DNA from 2 places in the Leeuwenhoekiella sp. LLG6367-2.1 genome. Region 2 is predicted to be linked to the other one. Evidence: riboswitches for the same ligand, from Rfam matches in the RefSeq annotation. Region 2 holds a riboswitch; the other holds the start of a gene.
What was found. Region 2 has a riboswitch for thiamine pyrophosphate ahead of thiM (hydroxyethylthiazole kinase). Riboswitches for the same ligand answer to the same signal wherever they lie in the genome.
Positions count from the first base shown of each region.

Region 1: it holds a riboswitch for thiamine pyrophosphate, as region 2 does, so the genes downstream of both, thiS (sulfur carrier protein ThiS) here and thiM (hydroxyethylthiazole kinase) in region 2, are expected to answer to the same signal.

Region 1 covers NZ_CP159331.1:1,716,068-1,724,224, reverse strand. Annotated here, with positions in the region: gene ABVM53_RS07885 (thiamine phosphate synthase) at 1-445, opposite strand, end outside; gene ABVM53_RS07880 (thiamine phosphate synthase) at 426-1,025, opposite strand; gene thiC (phosphomethylpyrimidine synthase ThiC) at 1,036-2,892, opposite strand; gene thiS (sulfur carrier protein ThiS) at 2,933-3,136, opposite strand; TPP riboswitch at 3,225-3,322, opposite strand; gene ABVM53_RS07865 (VOC family protein) at 3,495-3,899, shown strand; gene pdeM (ligase-associated DNA damage response endonuclease PdeM) at 4,000-4,635, shown strand; gene ABVM53_RS07855 (tryptophan-rich sensory protein) at 4,670-5,467, shown strand; gene ABVM53_RS07850 (dihydrolipoyl dehydrogenase family protein) at 5,457-6,812, opposite strand; gene ABVM53_RS07845 (MauE/DoxX family redox-associated membrane protein) at 6,835-7,245, opposite strand; gene mfd (transcription-repair coupling factor) at 7,351-8,157, shown strand, end outside.
Region 2 covers NZ_CP159331.1:596,857-605,013, reverse strand. Annotated here, with positions in the region: gene ABVM53_RS02660 (hypothetical protein) at 1-400, opposite strand, end outside; gene tenA (thiaminase II) at 750-1,406, opposite strand; gene thiD (bifunctional hydroxymethylpyrimidine kinase/phosphomethylpyrimidine kinase) at 1,393-2,226, opposite strand; gene thiE (thiamine phosphate synthase) at 2,238-2,897, opposite strand; gene thiM (hydroxyethylthiazole kinase) at 2,899-3,693, opposite strand; TPP riboswitch at 3,740-3,830, opposite strand; gene ABVM53_RS02635 (Na(+)-translocating NADH-quinone reductase subunit F) at 3,899-4,351, opposite strand; gene ABVM53_RS02630 (DUF4982 domain-containing protein) at 4,406-6,832, opposite strand; gene ABVM53_RS02625 (hypothetical protein) at 6,912-7,142, opposite strand; gene ABVM53_RS02620 (dihydroxyacetone kinase subunit DhaK) at 7,158-8,157, opposite strand, start outside.

The DNA of each region.
Region 1 (8,157 bases), 1.1 Mb from region 2:
TCAATTTTTCTTTAGTTGAAGTAAACCGTAAGGGTCCTACACCTATATAATCAACACCGTTTTTTAGGTGATCTACACATTGCTCTAGTGTATTTGCAGTAGCACCAATAATTTTAGATTCTCCTAAAATCTTACGTGCTTCTGCGGTAGACATATCGTGTTGACCTAAGTGAACACCGGCTGCACCTACTTCTTGAACAATACTTACATTGTCATTGATAATGAGTTGCGCATTGTACTCATCACACCTTATTTTTGCTTTATAAGCGGTCTCAAGTACTTCTTCATAAGGTGTGTTTTTCATACGCAGCTGCACCCAATTACAACCGGCATTTAATACCCGCTCAATATGTTCTAAATGTGCATCACCACCTACTCCCTGAGATATATAGTGTAAAGAGGAAATCTCCTTTTTAAGTGTAGCGCTAGTTGTAGATATACTCATATTGATTTTTGATTTTAATAAATTCGTTTACTGGATTTTTAGAAAGCCAGATAGCTCCCAGAACAGCGACTCCGCAAAATCCCAGCGGGTATGCTTCTTCTATTTTTTCAGAAGTAATTCCGCCTAGAGCGATACAATTTTCTGGTATATCCTGTACATCAAATTGTATCCCTTCATAACCTACTTTTGAAATCGAAGTAAAAACCGGACTTAAAAACGCATAATCAAAAAATACAGCGTTGGATTTAAGATCGTCTAGCTTGTGAAATGATGTACTCACTTGATAACCGTTGCTTCTACAGTTCTTTAGCTTCTTTTTAAAAGTTTTATCCTGTGTATTACGCTCATACTCTTTAAAATGAACACCCTTGCAACCTAATTCTTCACCAAGAACATGATGTTGATGAAGCATCATTGTTGCTAAAAAACGGGGTTCAAAATTTTGAAGCCAGTTTCTCAACTCTTCTAATGTTGCCTGTGGCTTACGCACGTGAACACATTTTAAACCCAAATCAATCATTTGTTTGATTTGAGTTATTTCAGCAGATAAAAACGCTTCGGAAGTAATAACAATTAGCATCTTAACCGGTTTATAGGTACACTTCGCTTCCGTGTTTTTTAAACTCCTCAGATTTTGCTTTCATTCCCTGTTCGAGAGCCTCTTCGGTTTCCATTCCATTTTCTTTGGCGTAATTGCGCACATCCTGACTAATTTTCATAGAGCAAAAGTTAGGTCCGCACATGGAGCAAAAGTGTGCAACTTTAGCATTATCAGATGGCAATGTTTCGTCGTGATATTCACGAGCCGTATCTGGATCAAGCGCCAGATTAAACTGATCTTCCCATCTAAATTCAAAACGGGCTTTGCTCATCGCATCGTCTCTGTGCTGTGCTCCCGGATGCCCTTTTGCCAAATCTGCCGCGTGCGCTGCAATTTTATAGGTAATCACGCCTGCTTTCACATCTTCTTTATTGGGTAACCCCAGGTGCTCTTTTGGCGTAACATAGCATAACATCGCACATCCATACCAGCCTATCATTGCAGCACCTATACCACTCGTAATATGGTCATACCCTGGCGCAATATCTGTAGTCAAGGGGCCTAAGGTATAAAACGGAGCTTCTCCACAAACTTCAAGCTGTTTATCCATATTTTCTTTTATCATATGCATTGGGATGTGCCCGGGACCTTCAATAATACACTGCACATCGTGTTTCCATGCAATTTTTGTGAGTTTGCCTAAAGTTTCTAACTCGGCAAACTGAGCATAATCGTTTGCATCTGCTATGGAACCCGGGCGCAAACCATCTCCTAGAGAGAAAGAAACATCGTAAGCTTTCATGATCTCACAGATATCCTCAAAATGCTCATATAGAAAACTCTCTTTATGATGCGCCAGACACCATTTTGCCATAATCGACCCTCCTCTAGATACAATTCCGGTAAGGCGTTTTGCTGTATGAGGCACATATTTAAGACGTACACCGGCGTGAATAGTAAAATAATCTACTCCTTGCTCAGCTTGCTCGATAAGCGTATCTCTAAAAATTTCCCAGGTCAAATCTTCGGCTTTACCATTTACTTTCTCTAAGGCTTGATAAATAGGAACTGTACCTATGGGCACCGGAGAATTACGTAAAATCCATTCTCGAGTTTCGTGAATATTTTTACCTGTGGAAAGATCCATTATGGTATCTGCTCCCCAGCGGCAAGCCCATACCGCTTTCTCCACCTCTTCTTCTATTGAAGAACTCACTGCAGAATTACCAATGTTAGCATTAATTTTTACTAAAAAATTGCGCCCAATTATCATTGGCTCTGCTTCTGGGTGATTAATATTTGCCGGGATAATTGCTCTTCCCCGAGCCACCTCATCACGCACAAATTCTGGAGTGATCACTTTAGGAATACTTGCCCCGTAGCTATTTCCGGGATGCTGCTGAGAAATGGATTGAATATCAGCGAGCTTTTGATTTTCACGAATTGCAATGTATTCCATTTCTGGAGTAATTATTCCCAGACGGGCATAATGCATTTGGGTAACATTCTTACCTGCTTCAGCCTTTAACGGATTTGTATTACGTACAAATCGCAAGTGATCAAGTGCCGCATTTTGTTCCTGCTTGCGACCATAAGCAGAAGAAAGACCTTCTAACTGAATGGTATCTTTTCGGTCTATAATCCATTGTTTACGTACTGGATGTAGTCCTTTTTTTACATCAATCGATATTTTGGCATCTGTAAAAGGCCCGCTCGTATCGTAGACCAGCACAGGCTCATTTTTCTCTACTTTTCCATTAAACTTATCTACAGTATCGGCCAAGTTGATTTTGCGCATTGGCACTTTGATATCGGGATAAAGCGTACCACTCACATATATTTTTTCTGAATTTGGAAAAGGCGAGCGACTAATGGTTTGTTGCTGAGGGATTTTTTCGGTCTTCATATTGGGTAGTTTTTAAATTTATAGCTGCTAAATCAAAAAATTAACCACCTTGAGTTGCTTTGATAATAAGAATAAAAGCCTCATCGCTTACTTTAAAATCCTCCCATCGCTCTTTTGAAACTATGGCATTATTTACAGCCACAGCAATACCTTTTTTTGAAAAGTTAAGTTGGTGCAAAAGTTCTGACAGTAAAATTTCTTCAGAAAAAGAATAGGAATGATTATTAACGTTTACAGTGATCATAGATGATAAATTTTACTGTAAACAAAAGGAGGCAAATGCCGGAAAGTAACTGCATCTACTACTTGAGTCTTAAAAGAATCAATTGCATAGATGCGTTTTCACTTTTCCCTTCGCTGGTATTAACCAGATCAGGTTCAAAGGGTACTATCTCAGCCGATATTGCTATCAGCGCCCCTAAAGTTTACAACGTAAATCTAAAAATAAATATCAAATACTACTCATTTTAAGCTCCTAATTTTGAGCTAACAAAAAATAGACTTAACATTAATTAGCCTTTGATTAAGAACAATATAACACCACAAGGACAGTGTTTACCGCCGTTGATTTGTATTTTTAGAATAACTAAAAAATCAAAATTATGAAGACTGTAAAACCATATTTAACGTTTAGAGGAGAATGTCAAGAGGCTTTAAATTTTTATAAAAACTGTTTTGGCGGAGATATTGTAAATAAGGAAACGTATGAAGGAAAAGATATCGATATCCCGGGTAACTACAGAGATAAATTACAGCACGCAGAATTAAAAGGAAAAGGAATACACTTAATGGCATATGATGCATCACCAGATACACCATTGCAACACGGTAATCAAGTTCAACTAGGCGCAGATCTTGAAAGTAAAGAGGAAGTAGATGAACTATTTAAAAAATTAGAGGCCGAAGGACAAAGTCTTGCAAAACCGCAAGAAACCAGCTGGAATGCATATTATGCACGTGTACGAGATAAATATGGTGTAAACTGGATGCTTAACTACGATATGTAGTTAGTAATAATACTTAATTTAAAAAGTCGAAGTCTTGCTTCGGCTTTTTTTGTGCGCCTGAGTTTATGAAGTGGTCAAAATGACTGAAATTTGTAGTGCTATGAATCAGACCATTTCTATTCTAAACAATACGTTTATTTTACATCCTGCCGGAGGCATTTTTTGGGAAGAAAAATCAATGTTACTTATTGCAGATGTACATCTGGGTAAAATATCCCATTTTAGAAAACACGGGAGCGCCGTTCCCTTTAAAGCAGTTTCTGAAAATTTTGAACAATTAAGTCGTATTGCAGATTCATTTAATACAGAAGCTATTTGTTTTCTGGGAGACCTGTTTCACAGTAGCCTCAATGCCGAATGGAATTTATTTGAAAAATGGGTGCAATCGCGACACGAAAAAATTATTCTGGTAGCGGGAAATCATGACATTATCACGCCTGTAAAATACGAGCGATTAAAAATTCCTATTTATTCTGAAATTAGAAGTGGTGGTTTTCTACTTACACATCACCCAGAAGAAACAAGCGGTTTTTTTAATTTTTGTGGACACATACATCCTGGCATTCGGCTGGGTGGAATAGGCAGACAAGTATTAAAACTTTCATGTTTCTTTAAGACTGAAAATCAATTGATATTACCAGCTTTCGGTACATTTACAGGTAATTATTACCTGGAACCAAAATCTGGCGATCAGGTTTATGCAGTTACAAAAAACGAAGTTATACAAGTGTGTTAATCTAATTTATCGATACGCTTAGCTCCCATTTATTATGAAAAAGAAACTTGCAATCCTTAATCTCCTTTCTGTTTTACTGGTTATTGCAGTAAACGGATTATCTCAGGCACAACGCTGGAATGATACAACAATAGGAGAAATGAGTAGTAATTACGATAATTTATTTACTCCTGCCGGTTACGCATTTTCAATTTGGGGAATGATATTCTTAGGTTTATTTGCCTATGCTGTATTTGGAATTAAACGCGCATTTTTCAGTAAAAAAGAGACTCCACATATTGAGCAAACGGGATATTGGTTTGCTATTGCAAATGTGCTTAATACACTATGGGTAATAACATTTATGTATGATTATGTAGGATTATCTGTAATTATCATGCTGGGGATTTTAGTAAGTCTTATAAAAATTGTTTTTAAAACTAATATGGAACGCTGGGATGCCCCCATAGAAATAATTGCTTTTGTGTGGTGGCCTATTTGTTTTTACAGTGGATGGATTGCGGTTGCAACTATTGCTAATGTTGCTGCATTTTTAGTTAAGCTTGAATTAGCAGGTAGCGAATTAGTACAAATAATAGCAACCATGGTCATGATAACGGCTGCGGTATATATAAACCTACTCATGATAAATTTGAGAAATATGCGCGAATTTGCTCTTGTAGGTGCTTGGGCACTATTTGCCATTTTTATCAGACATCAAAACAGCCTGGAAAGCGTTGCATATTTTGCACTTTTAGGCTGTGTTTTACTGGTTATATCTGCCGGTTTACACGCTTTTAAAAATAAAGATACGAGTCCGGTTGAAAAATGTAAAGAGCGTTTTAGATCATAGATTTTATATCGTACGACCAGCTGGGATAGGTGAAAATCATTCCTTTTAAGGTATTTACGTCCAGGTTTCCACACATTGCCATAACAAACATATTTATAGTTTCTGCCGCATCCCAACTTAAGAGATGGGCTCCTAGAATATAGCCTGTCTTCTTATCTACAATAGTTTTAAAGGCATAACAATTCTGGTTCATACGTTTAGAATTATACCAGTCTGGTACATTCTCTTCTTTTACAACAATCTCGTAACCCTGCTCTCTGGCTTCTTTTTCATTATAACCCACAGTAGCTAGTTGCGGTTGCGTAAACACAACAGATGGTGTAGGCGGAAGGTCTAACTTTAGGTAGTTTTCACCTTTCAATAAGTTTTTTGAAACCACTCTGGCTTCTTGATGTGCAGTAGGCGTTAGTGGCAATGAATTGCTGGCAGCAACATCTCCACAAGCATACACATTGGGGTTTGTTGTGCTTTGCATATATTCATTAACCGTGATCCCTTTTTTGGTAAAAGCTACATTACCCTTTTCTAGTTCAAGATCATCAATAGACGGAACTCTGCCAGCGGTATTAAATACCATTTCTGCTTTAAGTTCTTTCGTTTCTCCATCTTGATTTACCGTTACTCTGTAATTTTTACGAAGCTTTTCTACGGAAGTTGCTCTCGCATTAAAAACAAAATTAATCCCTATCTGCTCAGAATTTTCTTGTAGATATTTAGATAAATTTTCATCAAAATTTGAAAGAATTCGGTCGTTTATGTCTACCATCGTCACGTTAACTCCGCAGCGAGCAGCAATATGTGCAAACTCCATTCCTATATATCCTGCACCTATAAACAACATACTTTCAGGAAGCTCTTTTAATTCAAGAAAATCATCACTAATAAGAATGTGTTCTCGTCCCGGAATTTTTAACTCCAAAGGAATATTTCCTGTTGCTATAACTATTTTATCTGCGGTTACTGTCTTCCCCTCTACAGATAGCGTGTGCTCATCAATAAACTTTGGGGATTGATGATACATTTTAATTCCTAATTTATCTAGCTTGCGCTCTGTGGTAAAAGGCACGGCACCTGTAAATGTATTTTTAAACTTCATTAAATCTGCCCAGTTTACCGTAGGCAAATCATTTATTCCCTTACCGCTAAGGTCTCTGCTGCGTTCTAAAACTTCGGTAATCCCCACTAAAACCTTCTTAGGATCGCACCCTCTATTGGCACACGTACCCCCATACTCTCTGTTATCTACTATTGCTACTTTTTTTCCTGCTTCTACTGCATCATAAGCAACGTGCTTACCTGCATTTCCGGTACCTATAATAAATATATCAAAGTGCTCTATTGCCATTCTAGTGTAATTGTGAATTAGTTTAAATTCGTTTAACCTTACTATCTACAGCGCAAGCATTATGCTCTAACTTAGAAATAAGTAAGAAGAAAAAGATTGTGTAAATCATTTGTGTACCTACTCCTGCCCAATCTTCTTTAAATGCAGAACCAAAAATTAAAATTGCAATAAGAACTGAAGAAGCTGCAAGTGCAAAACGGGTCTTTAATCCTGCTAAAAGCAAAATTCCCAGAATTAGCTCAATAAATGGTAAAACGTAAGCAAAAGGAAGTATTAGAAATTCTGGCAAATATGTTTCTGAAAAGCCTTGTGTAAGTCCAGTTGCAAACGCAGAAAGTTTGGGTAATCTTATAATGCCATGCATTAGAAAATTAATGCCAATCGTAATGCGAGCCAGAAAAAAAGCCAGTTGCTGATTAGTTAGGTTTTTCATTTTTATCAAATGTAGTAAAGGCTCTTACCGTTTTGTGTTACAAAAATGATAAATCGTTTATAGGATTTATGATAAAAAACAAGAAGATACTATCTTTGCTCGCTTATGGGTAAAACCAAGATCACGCAGCCATTTTCACAGTCTTTGCAAATGCAAAAACTGCACGACGCTATTTCTAATAGTGCCGATAAATCATCACGAATCTCAATTAGCGGACTTATAGGTTCATCGCTGTCTATTTTACTGGCAGAAAGCTTCAAAAAAGCAGAAAAACCTTTCCTTGTCATTCTTAATGATAAAGAAGAAGCGGCCTATATTTTAAATGATTTAGAACAATTAGTTAAAGAGACTAATGTTCTTTTTTATCCGGGAAGTTACCGCAGACCCTATCAAATTGAAGAGACCGATAATGCAAACGTACTGCTAAGAGCAGAAGTTCTCAATAGAATAAATAGCAGAAAAAAACCTGCGTTAATCGTTACCTATCCCGATGCGCTGTTTGAAAAGGTTGTTACCCGAAAAGAATTAGATAAAAGCACATTAAAAGTAAAATTGAATGATAAACTATCACTCGATTTTGTTAATGAAATGCTTTTTGAATACAAGTTTAGACGCGTTGATTTTGTTACCGAACCCGGAGAGTTTTCTGTACGTGGTGGGATTATAGATGTGTTTTCATTCTCTCACGATGAGCCATATCGCATAGAGTTTTTTGGTGATGAAGTTGATAGCATACGTACCTTTGATGTAGAGACTCAACTTTCAGTAAAAAAGATTGAGAAAATAAGCTTGATGCCTAATGTGGAAAATAAGGCATTGCAAGAATCTCGCGACAGTTTCTTTAAATATATTGCTACAGACACTGTAGTTTTCACTCAGGATATTGAGCAACTTGCCGCTCGTATAGACACT
Region 2 (8,157 bases):
CTGTAGGCATTGCCGAAGCCTGAACTAATAGATCTGAATTTGCATCATAATAAATTCCCTCTGCAACGGTAGAAGTGGTGGTAAAAGTAACAAGTGAATCTCCAGAAATGCTATACTTAAAGATAGATGGATCTGCACTATTTGTATTCGTCACATACAATTCTGCTCTTCTTCCGGGTGTTACGGGAACTGCGCAGGGAGCACAAGAACCTCCACAATCTACTCCGGTTTCAGTACCATTCATTATACCGTCATCGCAGGTTGCTATCTCAATAGCATCTTCTGAGTAATCATCATTGTCGCAGCTACTAAAGCTTAAAAGCGCAAGTGATAACAAACTAATTTTAGTAAACATGTTTTTCATAAGATTGAGTATTTGATTAGTTAATGGTGCACTCATTACTGAATACATCTTATGTACGAAATGTTGATTATTAAGGTTTTAAGGCTGAAGCTTAAATGTTTGTTAAAAAAGAAGCCTTTTTTTTGTTGATTTATATTTGTTACGAACTGAATGTTGAAGAATTTTTAAATGTTGGAGTGTCCCATTTAAAAGTTTTGCGCAAAAAAAATCCCTTAACAAGTGCTAAGGGATCTATAAATATATAATTAACGCGAATGATTTCTGTATTATAGGCGGCTAATCCAAGTAAATAAAAGAAAACAGTTTGTCAACCTTAATTACCTAAAAGACGTTTGGTAATTAACAATGTGACAAAAAAATATTCAATTTTTGATTATTTAACAATTTACTCAATTGCCCATCGCCTTAATTTTGATGCACTATCCCAAAATTTGTATTCGAGTTGACTTGCTATATAAAATGCTTTATGCATTAGTTCTTTCTGGTTGTCTGAGCAGGTTTCAGCTACTCTATCACAACAGTTTATCGCTTGGTCCACAAGTAAACCAAATTCTTCTCCGGCATACGTTTCTATCCATTGTTGATACGGATTGTTTTTCACTGATTGGTTCTCATAAATATAATCACCCACTTTTTTATAAATCCAGAAACAAGGAAGTACAGCAGCCATTGCAACTTCTACCTGATCTAGCGCAGCTGTACTTTTTAAATAATGAATATAATGATGGCAAACCGGACTTACATCGTGTGTTTTTGAAATTTTAAATTCCTTAAAAAAAGATTCGTGTAAAGCATTTTCAACCACTATTGCTCCTTCGGCAAACCGGGTATAAGTTAGAACATCATCTACTTCGTGAGCTCTCGCAGCGATTAGAGCAAGCGCTCTGCCAAAGTTCTCCAGATAAATCGAGTCTTGCTGAATGTAAAATTGAAATTGATCGAGTGGGAGCGTACCATTTGCTAGTTGATTTATAAATGGCATTTCAATTATCTTATCGTAAATAGACTGAATATTATTCCAGCTTGTGTTACTCCATTTCATATTTTATAAGTTTCTGCGGATTGAAAAAATGATTAAGTGGGCCGTTGCCTTTACCTATGACAACATCTTTAGCATGAAATATTGCTTGATGTACATAATCCTGACCTATTTTGACTGCGTTCTCTAAAGATTCTCCTTGAGCGATGTAAGAACTAATTGCTGACGACAATGTGCAGCCGGAGCCGTGCATATTATTAGTTTCATACCGTTTGTATTCATATTCTATAACACTACCATCTTCTTTAAAATATAAAGAGGTAAGTATATCTGTTTGTAAGTGACCACCTTTTAATAAAACAGATTTACAACCTAGTTGCATTATTTTTCTACCTGCAGTGTGCATATCCTCAAGAGATTTAACCTCCATATTGGCCAATAGTGAAGCTTCATCCATATTAGGTGTAATAACAGATGCCAATGGGAAAAGATGGGTAACAATACTTTTTATGGTGGGATCTTCAATAAGTTTATGACCACTGGTTGCTACCATTACAGGATCAAAAACAACAGGTATTTTAGGATTTTCAGTTAATGATTTGGCAATGGTTTCTACAAGTTGCGGGGTATGCACCATTCCTATTTTTATTGCTGAAGGTAAAATGTCATCAAAAATTGATTTGAGTTGCTCTTCTACAACAGTTACAGGAATAGAAAAAATAGATTTTACGCCTGTAGTATTTTGCACAGGTAATGCGGTTAGAACTGTTGTAGCATAACACCCTAAAGCAGAAATAGTTTTTAAATCTGCTTGTATTCCTGCGCCACCACTTCCATCAAAACCGGCAATACTTAATACTGAAGGATAGGTCATTTTTTTCATACTCAATTTTTTTAATGGTGAGAAGAAGCTCTTACAGACGCTTTCTCAATCTCTTTACGAAGTACTAGTGCAGCTTTCTGCGGATTTTCAGCAGCACATATTGCAGATACTACCGCTACACAGTCAGCACCTGCTTCTATAATATCACGCGTGTTTATTGCAGACACATTGCCTATAGCCACTAGAGGTTTCTGAGTAATACTTCTTATTTGTCTAATCCCATCTAAACCCCAGGCTGTAACGGTATCAGTTTTTGTATCTGTTTTAAAAACCGGACTAATTCCTAGATAATCTGCGGTATAGGTTTGCTCATTATAAAGCTGTTCTAAATATTCTATAGAGTATCCTAAGCTCTTGCACGCTGTCCAGGTTTTTCTAATTTCCGTAGGATTTACATCATTATTCCCTACATGAATTCCGAACGCTTCTACTTGCTTAGCCACAAATAGATTATCATTTATAATAAGGGGTACATTATATCTGGATATCACTTCTTTTAAGCGCAATGCCTTATCTAAAAACTCTTCATTGGAGGCATTTTTTTCTCGTAATTGAATTATATCTACGCCTCCTTTTATTGCCTCTTCAGCTACGCTTAAAAAATTTTTACCAGCACAAGCTTCCTCAGAAATTACGAGGTACAGGCGGTAAGGAAACGAATTGTTGGTCATCTTAGTATTCTATTTTTAGGTGTTTTAAGAACTCATTTTCTGTGATGCTGTGAAGTTTGTCTAATATGGAAACTTGTAAGCTTCCGGGGCCATCACAGGATTTGGCACTAATTTCTCCGGCAATACTTATTAATGCAGTAGCTGCAACTGCGGCTTCAGCACTTTCTGGAATTACGGCAAGAAAAGCGGCTAATATCGCCGAAGCAGAACATCCCATACCGGTAATTTTTGTCATTAATGAATTGCCATTATTCAGTTTAACTTCAAGTTCGTTGCTTACAATCACGTCTGTTTCTCCAGAGATTATCACTACAGCATTATATTGTTTATTTAAAAATCTGGCAGCATCAATTGCATCTAAGCTTGAAGCGGTACTATCAACACCTTTTGTCTGAGTTTTATTGTGTTTAGCAAGAGCTAATATTTCTGATGCGTTTCCACGAATTGCAGTAGGCTTAAGATTTAGAAGTTCGCTCAGCACCTCGTCTCTAAATGAAGTTGCTCCTGCACCTACAGGATCTAGTACCCAAGGTTTCTTATTTTTATTAGCAGCCTCGATAGCGAGATGCATCGATTTCACCCAATACTTATCGAGCGTACCAATATTTATTACCAGTGAATTACAAATCTGCTGCATCGCCTCCATTTCCTCTTGAGCATGCGACATAATAGGGGAGGCACCTATAGCTAACAGCGCATTTGCTGTGTTATTCATAACCACATAATTTGTGATATTATGCACAAGTGGTGCTTGCTTTCTTACGGTAGTAATATGATTCCAGAGCTTCTCTTTCATAAGGTAATGTATAAGGTTACGGCCTTAGAAAACTGCTCAACTGAGAAGATAATCGATTACTTTTCCCTACGCTGGTATTAACCAAACAGGTTCAAAGGGACTGTCTCAATTCATTTAGAATACCCCTAAAGCCAATTCAAAGATAAAAGTAATAGAAGAAAATACCACAAGCCAGATGGTAAAAGAAAAATTAAATTATGGCAAACTAAAATGAAAGCTCATAAACAGGTTTATCTTCTTCAAAATCAAATAATTTTGAAAAGTCCATAACATTTGCAATGCCATCAAGCTCACATAGAATAGCAACGGCAGCACACATTCCATTAAACATAACCTCTTTTGAACTGCGGTTTATAGAATGACGATTTTTTCGCGAAAGTGGCAGTTTGTAGCCGCAACCACTAAGAAAGGCAGCCTCGATTTTAAGCAATTCTAATGGCGAATAACCATTAAGTTTACGGCCAAAAGCCTCATTTACTTTACCCACATAGGTGAGATTTAAAGATCCGTGTCCTTCGGTAAGATGTTTCCAGGTATCTGTATTATCAAGTATATTACCTACAGCACAACTTTTACAACACTCAGGATTAAGTGTATTGTTGTGAAATGCCGTATAAAGCTTACTAATAGCTTGTTCTAAGCGTGCAGATGTTTTCATAGCTTACTTTTTTTCTTTTTTATAAAGTTACAAAAAAGGAGTTAAGCTCACTTATTAATTGATAGGTGTACTTTTGAGTTTTAACACCGCAGATTTTAAACTTGTTCCACTAACCTTTAGGCGTATGTCACCACTGGTAGTGTCACTTTGAACTAGAACTACTAGTTTACCGCTAAATAATTTCATAGTAGGTTTATAAAATGCTTCTAGTGAAGTAGGATCGCCATTGGCAACTGCTTTGAATTCTCCGTTGCCGGTAACTTTAAAGTTTAAGCGATTAGTCGCGGTAGGGCAGATGTTGCCCTCTTTATCAACGACAGAAACTGTTACAAATGATAGATCATTACCATCGGCAGTGATAGTCTTACGGTCAGCTTCTAATTGTATAGCGTAAGGTTTTCCGGCAGTTTCAACTTTTTTTTCAGCAGCTACAGATCCATCTTGAGTATATGCAATGACTTTTAATGTGCCGGGCTCATAAATCACATCATTCCACATAAGGCGATAACGCGTTTGTGATGTAGAATTATTTTTAATCTGAATTCCCTGACTTTTACCATTTACAAATAATTCTGCGCGATCATAGTTTGTGTAAACAAAAACAGGCGTTTTCTCGCCTTCACGTCCTTCCCAGTTCCAATGTGGTAAGATATGTAAAGTTTCCTTTTCTGTATTCCAGCGGCTGCGATATAGATAGTAACGATCTTTAGGAATACCCGCAAGATCAACCATCCCAAAGTAAGAACTTCGTGCAGGCCAACTTGTATCATAGGGTGTAGGTTCGCCTAAGTAGTCAAATCCTGTCCATACAAATTCACCTATAACCCAGGGCTTATCATCTTGCAAAATAAAATCATCTTCGGGTAAATTTGACCAACTGCAATACTCCAGATCGTAAGATGAACTTTGGAAATCTGGATATTCTTTCATACTCGCTTTTTTAACCGGAAACTTATAAATTCCGCGCGAACTCACGGTAGATGCGGTTTCTGAACCAAGTATAAATCCCTGCGGAAACTTATCATAAGCTTCTTCATACAAATGCACACGGTAATTAAGTCCCGGAATATCCAAGATAGCTCCAAAGCCAGATTCCATAGTAGCTTTTACCTGATCCATACCTACGGTAACCGGTCGTGTAGGATCTTCTCTATGAAAGATGTCCTGCAACCATTTTGCCCGCTTTACGCCTTCACTTCCATATTGATCTGGCACTTCATTGCCCGCACTCCACATTACAATTGATGGGTGATTGCGAGTAGCTCGTACTAGATTTGTAATATCTTTTTCTGCATAATCATCAAAAAATCGATTATACCCATTTTCAACTTTCGGCTTTTTCCATTCATCAAAACTTTCAGCTAAAAATAAAAATCCCATTTCATCGGCGAGTTCAAGTTGCTCAAAAGAAGGCATATTGTGCGCGCTGCGTATGGCATCACAACCTAAATCTTTTAATATTGTCATTTGTCTTCTTAAAGCCGCTTTATTAACTGCAGTGCCCAACGGACCTAAATCGTGATGCAGACAAACGCCTTTAAATTTGCGCGTTTTGCCATTAAGCTGAAAACCGTTTTCAGAAGAATAGGAAATACTGCGTATTCCAAATGTAGTTTTTACTTCGTCTGTGAGTTTATTTCCGGCATATAAGCGAGAAACTGATGTGTATAAATACGGATTCTCAGGACTCCATAAGTTGGGATTATTCACTTTAATATTCTGTTCAAATTCAGAATTATATAGTGTAGAAGTAGAATCACTGGCTATCTTTTTTCCAGTTTTATCATAAATACTGGTGACCATTCTGAGATCACTACCCGTTACAGCTGTTTTAATATTGACTTTAGCTTCCTTTTCAGTTACTAAAGGAGTAGTAATAAAGGTTCCCCATTGATCTATGCTCTGAGCATTTTTTGTAATCAAACTTACTTTGCGATAAAGTCCCGCTCCAGGATACCATCGTGAAGAGAATGACTCATTAGAAAGTTTAACTGAGAGTGTATTTTTACCTGGTTTAAGATGTTTAGAAATGTCAAAATAAAAATAAGAATAACCATAAGCCCACTCTCCAATTTTTACACCGTTGAGGTAGACTTGAGGTTCACTCATAGCTCCCTCAAAAAGGAGCAGCGTTTTCTTATTTTCTGTGTGCTCAGGAATTTCAAATGTATTGCGATACCAGGCGTTGCCAATAAATGGTAATGATCCAGTACGACCTGTTTTTTCAGTAGCGCTGGTCTCACCATTTTGTGAGATAGCCACAGTTTGCTTATCAATTTCCTTATCAAATGGTCCATAAATAGCCCAATCATGAGGTACGGTTACATTTTGCCAACCAGTATCATTAAAGTCTATTTGGTATGCATTTTCAAAATCACCTTTTTTAAATTTCCATCCAGTGTGAAGTTCGATAATAGATCGTGACTGAGCCAGAACCGTAGTAGATATTACTAAAAGGATGAATAAAAATGGAGTTCGCATAATGACTGTATTTTTAGCAAATGATAATGCTAAAAATACAGTATTAAATGTAAATATTACGCTTTATAATTTAAAAGCATTACTGCGGAAACATATCACATCGACACGCATACCATTGTTTTGTAAAGCTTTCTAAATCGTCGAGATAATTATTTATCGCATCTACGCCAGAAATCAACTTATTATTATCAAGCACCTGCGGAACTGTCAAGGAGTTATCTCTACAAATTTCTGAAGGTATGAGAAGGGAGTTAACCCGATCTTCTAGAACCTGATAATCTTGAGAATTATCAATCTTTAATTGCAGCATAGCAAAAGTTTTTAATTAGTTGGTACTTGTCAAGCGCTCAAAAACACGTGCAACAGCTTCAGCACCGGGATCAGGAATTCCTTTTAGTGAATTTTCACCTAAATAAGACGAACGACCAAATTCAGTTTTAGTGATTTCTTTAGTCTTATCGGCTCCATCTCGTGCAGCTTTCGTAGCCTCTTTTAAAGAGCCACCATCGCTCAACACGTTAAAAGCAGGTTGCATTGCATCGATCATAGTACGTTGACCTTCTGATGCGCCACCAAACTCTTTCATTTTCTCGAGTCCGGCAACTAAAGATTTACCCAGGTCACTATTCTCTTTATAGGCGTTACCGGCGCGTGTAAAAAGTATAGATAGAAGTACACCGCTAGATCCACCGGTTTCTCGAGCCAAAATGCGACCTATTGTTATTAATAACTTCCCGGGATCATCTAGTGGAAGTTTGTCTAATAACTCTTTAATTTTCTTTGCACCTGTAGCGAAGGTTGAGCCGGCATCACCGTCACCTACTTTTTCATCAATGGCGTTGAGTTCTTTTTCGGTGCTAATTAACTCATCTAAGATATTCTCTAAAGATTTTAATGTTACAGCATTAGAAGAAGAATCAAACTGAAGCATTTTTGGCAATTCTGGAGATTCAACAGCTTTTTGATTTTCATATGATACAATAGACCAGGAAACCGGGGCAGCATTTTCTAGAAGCGCTTCTGTAATTTCATCATCTAATTCTAACACTGTTACCGAAAATCCTTTCATATTAAGCGAAGTCATTAATGCTGCCGGACCCACTAAATACGATACTTTTTTTGCTAAATCAGAATTATTGAAAGCACGCAATAAAATATTCATTTCTAATGGCGTAACGCTTCCTAAATTATTAAGCAGCAGTGCATAGTTTTGGGATTGTTTTTCGGGTAAATATTCTAATAATTTGTCGAGAGCCTGATTCATTAATTCATCTGCAGCAGCCATTTTTATTTTATCTACTCCGGGCTCTCCGTGTATTCCCAAG